DNA from 3 places in the Aeromicrobium sp. CFBP 8757 genome. Region 3 is predicted to be linked to each of the others. Evidence: predicted binding sites of a transcription regulator. Region 3 holds the regulator's gene; each other region holds the start of a gene.
The links. The regulator LexA, encoded in region 3, represses DNA repair genes until DNA is damaged. The targets are predictions, from matches to a motif close to TCGAACANNTGTTCGA.
Positions count from the first base shown of each region.

Region 1: ruvC (crossover junction endodeoxyribonuclease RuvC) is a predicted target of LexA. The motif match lies at 1,423-1,438, and genes of this name have one in related genera.
Region 2: IFT73_RS05275 (HNH endonuclease signature motif containing protein) is a predicted target of LexA. The motif match lies at 1,945-1,960, and genes of this name have one in related genera.

Region 1 is NZ_JACYUM010000001.1:963,087-966,355, forward strand. It holds gene pdxT (pyridoxal 5'-phosphate synthase glutaminase subunit PdxT) at 1-462, shown strand, start outside; gene IFT73_RS04710 (YebC/PmpR family DNA-binding transcriptional regulator) at 530-1,291, shown strand; gene ruvC (crossover junction endodeoxyribonuclease RuvC) at 1,455-1,994, shown strand; gene ruvA (Holliday junction branch migration protein RuvA) at 1,991-2,581, shown strand; gene ruvB (Holliday junction branch migration DNA helicase RuvB) at 2,599-3,269, shown strand, end outside.
Region 2 is NZ_JACYUM010000001.1:1,069,819-1,073,087, reverse strand. It holds gene cobA (uroporphyrinogen-III C-methyltransferase) at 1-168, shown strand, start outside; gene IFT73_RS19515 (pentapeptide repeat-containing protein) at 230-550, shown strand; gene IFT73_RS05275 (HNH endonuclease signature motif containing protein) at 625-1,914, opposite strand; gene IFT73_RS05270 (hypothetical protein) at 2,023-2,307, opposite strand; gene IFT73_RS05265 (TMEM175 family protein) at 2,406-2,975, shown strand; gene IFT73_RS05260 (hypothetical protein) at 2,972-3,269, shown strand, end outside.
Region 3 is NZ_JACYUM010000001.1:809,892-813,160, reverse strand. It holds gene IFT73_RS03980 (SDR family NAD(P)-dependent oxidoreductase) at 1-690, opposite strand, end outside; gene lexA (transcriptional repressor LexA) at 774-1,499, shown strand; gene galE (UDP-glucose 4-epimerase GalE) at 1,577-2,548, opposite strand; gene IFT73_RS03965 (ATP-dependent DNA helicase) at 2,570-3,269, opposite strand, start outside.

The sequences.
Region 1 (3,269 bases), 150 kb from region 3:
CCGGGCGGCGAGTCGACCACGATGGCCAAGCTCGCCCGCACGTTCGAGCTGTTCGACCCGCTCGTCGAGCGCATCCGCGGCGGCCTGCCGACGTTCGGCACGTGCGCCGGCATGATCATGCTGGCCGACCGCATCGAGGACGGCATCGCAGGTCAGGAGACCCTCGGCGGGCTCGACATCACGGTGCGGCGCAACGCGTTCGGACGCCAGGTCGACTCGTTCGAGGGCGACATCGACGTCGCCGGTCTCGACGACCCGGTGCACGCCGTCTTCATCCGCGCGCCGTGGGTCGAGGAGGTCGGACCCGCCGTGGACGTGCTCGCCACGGTCCCGGAGGGCCCGGCAGCCGGTAGAATCGTGGCGGTCCGGCAGGGCAGCGTCATGGCGACCTCGTTCCACCCCGAAGTGGGCGACGACGATCGCGTTCATCGCTACTTCGTCGACCTCGTCCAGCAGTCGTAGACCGTCGAGCACTCGGGGCTCGCTGAACCGCCGAGCACTCGTTTCACAGCCGAAGAGAGGGTCCCTCATGTCAGGGCATTCCAAGTGGGCGACCACGAAGCACAAGAAGGCCATCGTCGACGCCAAGCGCGGCAAGATGTTCGCCAAGATGGTCAAGAACATCGAGGTCGCCGCCCGCATCGGCGGTCCCGACCCCGACGGCAACCCCACGCTGTACGACGCGATCCAGAAGGCCCGCAAGTCGTCGGTGCCCAAGGACCACATCGATCGGGCCGTCAAGCGCGGCGGTGGTGTCGGCGCCGACGCCGTCGACTACACCACGATCATGTACGAGGGCTACGCCCCCGGCGGCGTCGCGCTGCTGGTCGAGTGCCTGACCGACAACAAGAACCGTGCCGCGATGGAGGTCCGCACCGCGATGACCCGCAACGGCGGCACGATGGCCGATCCGGGCTCGGTGTCCTACATGTTCCACCGCAAGGGCGTCATCATCGTCCCGCAGGAGCAGGAGGGCGGCCCGACCAACGAGGACGACGTCCTGGTGGCCGTCCTCGACGCCGGCGCCGAGGAGGTCAACGACCTGGACGGCTCGTTCGAGGTCATCAGCGAGGCGACCGACCTCGTGGCCGTCCGCACGGCGCTGCAGGAGGCCGGCCTCGACTACGACTCGGCCGACGCGTTGTTCGTCCCGACCATGACGGTCGACGTCGACGTCGACGCGGCCACCAAGATCATGCGACTCATCGACGCCCTCGAGGACAGCGACGACGTCCAGAACGTCTTCGCCAACTTCGACGCCTCCGACGAGGTCATGGCCCAGGTGCAGTAGTCCCAGCCCAGATGTGCGGAGAAGCGAACCGAATCCGTGCCTTCCGAGGGTCCGCTCGTCCGCACATCTGGGTTGGCGACCGGGTGGGACGGCGCGTCGGACCGGGGGTGACGGTTTCGACGTCTAGGCTGTCGAACATGCGTTCTATCTGCGTGGCGCCCGCATGAGGGTGCTCGGCATCGACCCCGGACTCACGCGCTGCGGAGTCGGCGTCGTCGACGGCAGCGTCGGCCGGACGCTGTCGATGGTGCACGTCGGCGTGTTCCGCACCCCGGCCGAGCTCGACACCGCCCGCCGCCTGCACCAGCTCGAGCAGCTCATCGACGCCAGCGTGGTCGCCCACCGGCCCGACGTCGTCGCGGTCGAGCGGGTCTTCAGCCAGCACAACGTCAGCACCGTGATGGGCACCGCCCAGGCCAGTGGCATCGCGATGCTGGTCGCCGCGCGCCACGGCATCCCGGTGCACCTCCACACGCCCAGCGAGGTCAAGGCCGCCGTCACCGGCAGCGGCCGGGCCGACAAGGCTCAGGTCACCGGCATGGTCACGCGGCTCCTGCGGCTGACCGAGGCTCCGAAGCCCGCCGACGCCGCCGACGCGCTGGCCCTCGCGATCTGCCACATCTGGCGCGGCGGGGCCCAGAACCGCCTGCAGGAGGCCATCGCCAAGGCCGAGCAGGCATCCCGCACGGCGGCGGTCCGATGATCGCCCACGTCCGGGGCCCTGTCGCGGCCGTCACCCTGACGTCGGCGGTGCTCGACGTCGGCGGCGTCGGCCTGCAGGTCATGTGCACGCCCGGCACGATCGCGTCCCTGCGCATCGGGCGCGAGGTGCAGCTGTCGACGTCGATGGTCGTGCGCGAGGACTCCCTGACGATCTTCGGCTTCGCGACGCCCGACGAGCGCGACATGTTCGAGCTCGTGCAGACCGCGAGCGGCGTCGGCCCCAAGGTCGCCCAGGCGATGCTGGCGGTCCTCGACCCCGACCGGCTGCGCCAGGCCATCGGCCAGGGCGACCTCGCGACCCTGACGACCGTCCCCGGCATCGGACGCAAGGGCGCCGAGCGCATCGTCGTCGAGCTCAAGGACCGCGTGGGCGTGACGACCACGGTCGCCGCCGGCGCGGCGTCGTGGCGCGGGCAGGTGCACGAGGCGCTGCTCGGCCTGGGCTGGTCGACCCGAGACGCCGAGGCCGCGCTCGACACCGTCGCGGGTGACCTGCCGCCCGGCGAGGTGCCGGACGTCTCGACGATCCTGCGCGACGCGCTCCGTTCTCTGGCGAAGACCCGCTGATGCACGACGACGGACTCATGGACGACGGCTTCGAGGCGATCGTGGCCGAGGCCAACCCCGAGGACCGGGCGTTCGAGGCCGCCCTGCGACCCCGCACGCTCGACGAGCTCGTCGGACAGGAGCGCGTGCGCGAGCAGCTCTCGCTGATGCTCGAGGCGGCCGTCGCCCGTGGCCGCACCCCCGACCACGTCCTGCTGTCCGGACCGCCCGGCCTCGGCAAGACGACGCTGGCCATGATCATCGCGAACCAGCTGGGCGCCCCGTTGCGCATCACGAGCGGTCCGGCGATCCAGCACGCCGGCGACCTCGCGGCGATCCTGTCGGGGATCAACGAGGGCGACGTCCTGTTCATCGACGAGATCCACCGCATGTCGAGACCGGCCGAGGAGCTGCTCTACATGGCGATGGAGGACTTCCGGGTCGACGTGATCGTCGGCAAGGGGCCCGGCGCCACGGCCATCCCGCTCGAGATCCCGCCGTTCACCGTCGCCGGCGCGACGACCCGGGCGGGTCTGCTGCCCAGCCCCCTGCGCGACCGGTTCGGGTTCACGGCCCAGCTCGACTACTACGACACCGACGAGCTGCACCGCATCGTCGACCGGTCGGCCGGGCTGCTCGACCTGCGGGTCACCGACGACGGCGGGCGCGAGATCGCGTCGCGGTCACGGGGCACGCCGCGCATCGCCAA
Region 2 (3,269 bases), 260 kb from region 3:
ATCGTCGAGCGCGGCTGCACCCCGACGCAGCGGGTCACCGTCGCCACGCTCTCGACCCTCGCCGAGGTCGCGGCGGCGGCCGGTGCCGAGTCCCCCGCCATCACGATCATCGGCGACGTGGTGACCCTCTCGCCGGCCTGGGCGGAACGAGATACGTCCTCGCCATGATCAGGGCCGAGCGCCTGAGCTTTGCAGGACTGCGTGCGGGTGACGTGGACCCTGACGTGCGATGGTTCGATCGGTGCGACTTCGCGGGTGCCGACCTTCGCCACGCCACGTTCGACGGCGTCACTTCCGGCTGTGCTCCTTCGCCAACGCCCTCCTCGTCGCCGCCTCCCTCCGAGGTGCCACCTTCGCGGGGTGCGACTTCACCGACGCCGATCTGAGCTTCGCTGACCTCACGGAGACGACGTTCACCTACGTCAACACCGGTACTGATCATGGGCGAACCGTCCTGGACGGCGTGCGGGTCGACGGAGCGAAGCTGTCGGGAGTCACGACGGAACGGGTCGCTGGGTTGCCCCTTGGGTTCGGGATGCCACGACCGTAATGGTCGCGATGCGCTGGCGCTGAAGGCGCGTGAGGTCTTGCATCGGGGTGCGCCACCCGTCGAAGACGTGGATGTCAGCCGGCGCGGGGGTGTTGTCGGGTGAAGCGGGAGTGGCGTTGTGGGGTCTGGTCGGGGTCGACGTGTGGTGGTGGGATGACTTCGACGATGCCGTCATCGGCCATGCGGGCGGTCCACTGCCCCTCGTGCACCAAGTGGTGATGAAAATGGCACAGCAGGGCTGCGTTGTCGAGATCGGTGGGACCACCTTCGGCCCAGAAGTCCAGGTGATGCGCCTCGCACCAGGCCGGTGGCCGGTCACAGCGCGGGAACACGCACCCGCCGTCGCGGGTCGCCAGGATCAGCCTCTGGTGGCGGTCGTACAACCGGCGGGTGGTGCCGTGGTCGACGACGCGCGAGTCGCCGTCCAGCAGCAGTGCCACCAAGTGGGCGTTGCACGCCATCCGCTGAGCTTTCGTGGCCGACATCGTGGTGCCCGACGTGTTGGTGGCCGTTCCGGTTCCGGTGGCCAGGTTGTCGGCGTCGATCGTCACCGCGACCGTCGCAGCCAGGCCCCCGGCGGTGGGCAGGGCGTCGGTGGGCAGGTGGTTGACGAGCTCGGCGAAGGCGTGGCCCATCTTCTGGTCACGGGGAAGCGTGGCCCAGTCATCGGCGCCCATCCCGAACGACTCGGCAGCCGCACCGTTGCGGCGGGGGGCGATGATCCCCTCGATCGCGGCGCGCAGCACGTCGCCATCGGTGTCACCCAGGACGAAGGTGCCGCGTGAGGTGCCGTCGCCGCGGCGAGCCATGGCGAAGCGGGTGCGGACCCGGGCCCGCTCCTCTTCCTGACGCAGCTGCTCGCCGAGGTGCTCGTCGTAGCCGTCGGGGTCGATGACCTCCAGCACCCGGTGCGCCAGGCGCTGCAGGCCCTCCAGGTCGTGCTCGGCGGCCAGGGCGATCAGGTGGGTCTCGGCGTCGGCGCGGGGCTGGTCGTCGACCCAGTCCGGCAGCGCGCCGATGGCCTTGATGATGACCGCCGCCTGATCGGTCGACAGCTCACCGCGACCCCACGCCGCACGGGTCGCCTCGCACCCGACGCCCTTCGACAGGCCGACCAGCTTGGACGCCGCCCCCTTGGTCATGTTCGCCGCCGCCGACAGCCACGCCGTCGTCGAGGCCGCACCGTCGTCCTTCGCGAGTCCCATCTGATCGGCACACCCCACCAGCCGCGACATCGTCGCGTCCAGGGCGGTGCGGGTGCGCTGCACCGCCACGATCACCTCGCGCACCTCAGTGCCCGTCAACTGCCAGGGCTCGAGCGCGGCGAGGTCATCGGCCAGCGACGACAGCTGATCCACGATCACCACACCACCCCCGACCTGACTCAACCCGACTAGAACACCTGTTCGAATGAGTCCAATCTACTACCCACCACCGACACACGTCCCACGTCATGCACAGGCGAGAGACAGCTACCCGACCGGCTTCGCGCTCTTGGTCGCGAGGCGTCGCGCCTCGTCGATCAGCGCTCTCATCGGGAGCTCGCGCACGTCGTCGTCGCTGATCGTCTCGTGTGCGCCGGTCGGCCGCACCGCGATCTCGAGGACGTCCCACTTCCGGTACGAGTCGCACTGGTGGAGCCGCATGCCGATGCTGAAGTCGTCGGCGAGCCTCATCGTGACGAGCCGTTCACCCTCGCCGGCCACGTGGACCGCGGACGGCTCGATGACGGTGTCCATCAGCTCTGCGAGATCCATGTCGACTCCTCGGTGAGGGGAGATCGACGGTAGCACCGGGAGGACCGTCGTGTACCGGCTTCGAGACACCGGCCGCACGACGGACCCATACTGGGCGCATGGCCTCCTCCCGCGGCGTCGACCGCCTCCTCGCGTTCGGGGACGCGACGGTCGCGATCGCGATGACCCTGCTCGTGCTGCCGCTCGTCGACGTCGCCCAGGACGCCGGCGACGTCCCGGTCGGCGAGCTCCTCGACGACCACTCGTTCGAGCTCGTCTCGTTCGTCCTCAGCTTCGTCGTCATCGCGGCGTTCTGGGTCATCCACCACGAGATGTACGACGACGTCGAGCGCACCGTGCCGCACCTCGTCGCTGCCAATCTGGCGTGGCTCGCGACGATCGTCTTCCTACCGTTCCCGACCGCGCTGCTGGGCTCGGCGACCGACGAGCGTCTCGTGCACGGCATCTACATCGGCACCCTCGTCGCCACGAGCGCGACGCTGACCTGGCAGAGATTCCTGCTGGTCCGGCACGCCGCCTCGTCGGCATCGCACCAGGCGCCGGTCTCGTTGATCCTGGTGACGACGGCCTTCGTCGTGGCCGTCGCGCTGCCCGCGGTGGGCCTGTGGTCGCTGCTGCTCCTGCTGCTCGAGCGGCCCGTCCGTCACGTGCTCGCGTCCCGTCGATGAGGCGCACCCTCCTGACCGCGACGCTGGTGCTGGTGGGCGCGCTCGCCGCCTGCGAGTCGTCCGGCGACTCCCCCGTCGTGGCACCCCTGCCGGACGGCGTCGCGATGCACCTCGACCAGTCGCGGACCGAGCGCATGGGCCGTGAGGTGTTCGTCCGGGTCGAGAACGGCACCCGCCAGCGGCTCGTCGTGGAGGCGCTGAGCCTGACGTCACCACGTCTGCCGACGACCACACGGACCGGCGACGAGACCGTCGAGCCGGGCTACGAGGGTGATCTCGAGCTCGACCTGCCGA
Region 3 (3,269 bases):
GAACATCGCGACGAGCTCGCGCGCGACCGTCTCGGGGGTCAGCAGCACGCCTGCCGCCAGGATCTCGCGGGTGCTGCCGCTCGCGTCGAAGCCCTCGAGCATCGCGGTCGACACGCCGTCGGGGCACACCGCGTGCACGCGGATGCCGTCGCGCCTCAGCTCGGACGCGATCGAGGTGGCCAGCGACAGCACGGCGGCCTTCGTCGCGGCGTAGACGCTCAGGTTCGGCACGGGTGCGTGGGCGCTCAACGACGCGACGATGCCGATCTCGCCGCCGGTCACACCGATCGCCGCCTGCTCGCGGAAGGCGTCGGTGGCCGCCCGCGCTCCCCACGCCACCCCGAGCACGTTGACCTCGACGCTGAGACGCACCTGCCCGTCCGTGAGGTCGCCCAGGTCTCCGTCGAAGGCGACGCCCGCGTTGCACACCCACGCGCCCAGCGGTGCGATCTCGCGCGCCCGGGCCGCCACGGCGCGGTTCGCCGCCGGATCGGTCACGTCGAGGGCCGCGCCCGAGTGGGCACCGATCTCGGCGACAGTCGCCGCGGCGGCGGACGCGTCCAGGTCGGTCACGACGACGAGGTACCCGCGGCCCACGAGCTCGGCGGCGATCGCGCGGCCGATGCCGCGGGCGGCTCCCGTCACGACGGCGGAAAGGGGCTGGTCGGGGCTCACGAGCGTCTGGGGCACCGCGTCACGGTAGGCGACACGCCCGCGACACGCCATCGAACATATGTTTGAACTGACCCCCTCGTCCGGGCTACTGTCAGCCCATGACCGATGAGCGCACCGCCGACGTCACCGAGCTCCCCGACGGACCCGCCGACTCCTCCGGGCTGACCGCCCGGCAGCGCAAGGTGCTGGAGTTCCTGCGCGACGAGATCGAGAAGCGCGGCTACCCGCCCAGCATGCGCGAGATCGGCGCGGCGGTCGGTCTGACGAGCACGTCGTCGGTCGCGCACCAGCTGCGCGCGCTCGAGGCGCTGGGCTACGTCAAGCGCGATCCCAACCGTCCCCGCGCGCTCGAGATCTTCCTGCCCGACGTCATGGCGGCCCGGCGCTCGATGAGCGCGGCGCCCGAGGCCGAGGGCTTCGACGAGACCGGCATCAACGACGCGGCACCGTCGGCCGTCAACATCCCGATGGTGGGCCGCATCGCCGCGGGCGGGCCGATCCTGGCCGAGCAGCGCGTCGAGGAGATCTTCCCGATGCCCAAGTCGCTGGTCGGCGACGGCACGTTGTTCATGCTCGAGGTCTCCGGCGACTCGATGATCGACGCCGCGATCTGCAGCGGTGACTACGTCGTCATCCGCCAGCAGCCCGATGCCGAGAACGGCGAGATCGTCGCCGCGATGCTCGACGGCGAGGCCACGGTCAAGACGTTCCAGCGCAAGAACGGTCAGGTGTGGCTGCTCCCGCACAATGACGACTACTCCCCCATCGACGGCACCCACGCCACGATCCTGGGCAAGGTCACGGCGGTCATCCGCCGCGTCTGAGCCCGTCGGACCGCCTCACCGTCCGTCCCTAGCCGACGGACGGTGGGGCGTACAGGTCGTCCACGAGCGCTACGACGTCACTCGCTGCGTTCGTTCGACCTACGCGCCTGCCAGGCGCTGCGCACCATGTCGTCGATCGAGTGGCGCATGGTCCAGCCGAGGTCGCGGGCGGCGAGCTCGCCCGAGGCGACGATGCGGGCCGGGTCGCCCGCGCGCCGCTCGCCCACCTCGGGCTCGAAGGCGATGCCCGTCGCCTCGGCCACGGCCGTCATGATCTGGCGCACCGAGACGCCGTCGCCGCTGCCGAGGTTGTAGACCGGCTCGAGCGTGCCGCCGTCGAGCAGCGTGCGCGCCGCGACGACGTGCGCGTCGGCGAGATCGGCGACGTGGATGTAGTCGCGCTCGCACGTGCCGTCGGCCGTCGGGTAGTCGGCGCCGTTGACGCGAGGTGTGCGCCCCTCGAGCAACGCCTCGATGACCAGCGGGAACAGGTTGTGCGGGCTCGTGTCGTACAGCTCGGGGACGGCCGACCCGACGACGTTGAAGTAGCGCAGCGACGTGTGGTGCACGCCGAACGCCCGCGCGGCGTCACGCAGCAGCCACTCGCCGATCAGCTTGGTCTCGCCGTACGGCGACTCCGGCGACGTGGGGGTCTGCTCGGTGACGAGGTCGACGTCGGGCGTGCCGTAGACCGCGGCACTCGACGAGAAGACGATCTTGTCGACGCCCGCCTCGCCCATCGCCTGCAGCAGCGCAACGGTGCCCTGCACGTTCTGCTCGTACGTGTGGAGCGGACGCTGCACCGAGACACCGGCGTACTTGAAGCCGGCGAGGTGCACGACGGCCTGGACTTCGTGCTCGACCATCGCCTTGGCGACGACCTCGGCGTCGAGGATCGTCGCGTCGACGAACGTCACGTCGGACGGGACGAACGCCCGGTGCCCGCTCGACAGGTCGTCGACCACGACGCACTCGAGCCCCGCCTGCACGAAGGCGCGGACGACGTGCGAACCGATGTAGCCGGCTCCGCCGGTGACGAGGACACTCATGCGTCCCAGCCTGTCAGACCGTCACGAGCCGCTGCGCCCGCGGGCGGACTCGTCGAGCCGCCGCAGCGCCGACAGCGCCGTCGCGCGATCGGTCGTGCGCCACATGTCGGGCATCGACGCGGTCAGGAACGAGCCGTAGCGTGCCGTCACGACGCGAGGGTCGAGGATCGCGACGACGCCGCGGTCGGTCGTGCGACGGATCAGCCGCCCCGTGCCCTGCGCCAGCAGCAGCGCGGCGTGCTGGGCGGCGACCGCCATGAACCCGTTGCCGCCGCGCTTCTCGACGAGACGCTGACGGGCACTCATGAGGGGGTCGTCGGGCCGCGGGAAGGGGATGCGGTCGATGATGACGAGCTGGCACGTGTCGCCCGGCAGGTCGACGCCCTGCCACAGGCTCAGCGTGCCGAACAGGCAGCTGCTGGGCGACTCGGCGAACCGGCGGGCCAGCTCGGGCAGCTGCGCGTCACCCTGGCACCAGATGTCGAGGTCGGGCAGACGCTCCCGCACCTCCTCGGCGGCCTTCTCGGCACCGCGGCGCGACGAGAACAGGCCCAGCGTGCGTCCGCCGGCCGCCTCGATCAGATCGGTGATCTCGGCGAGCTGCGCCTCCTCGAGACCGTCACGGCCCGGCGCGGGCAGGTGCCTGGCGACGTAGAGCATGCCCTGCTTGCCGTAGTCGAACGGCGAGCCGACGTCGAGGGACGTCCACGGCGGGTCGTCG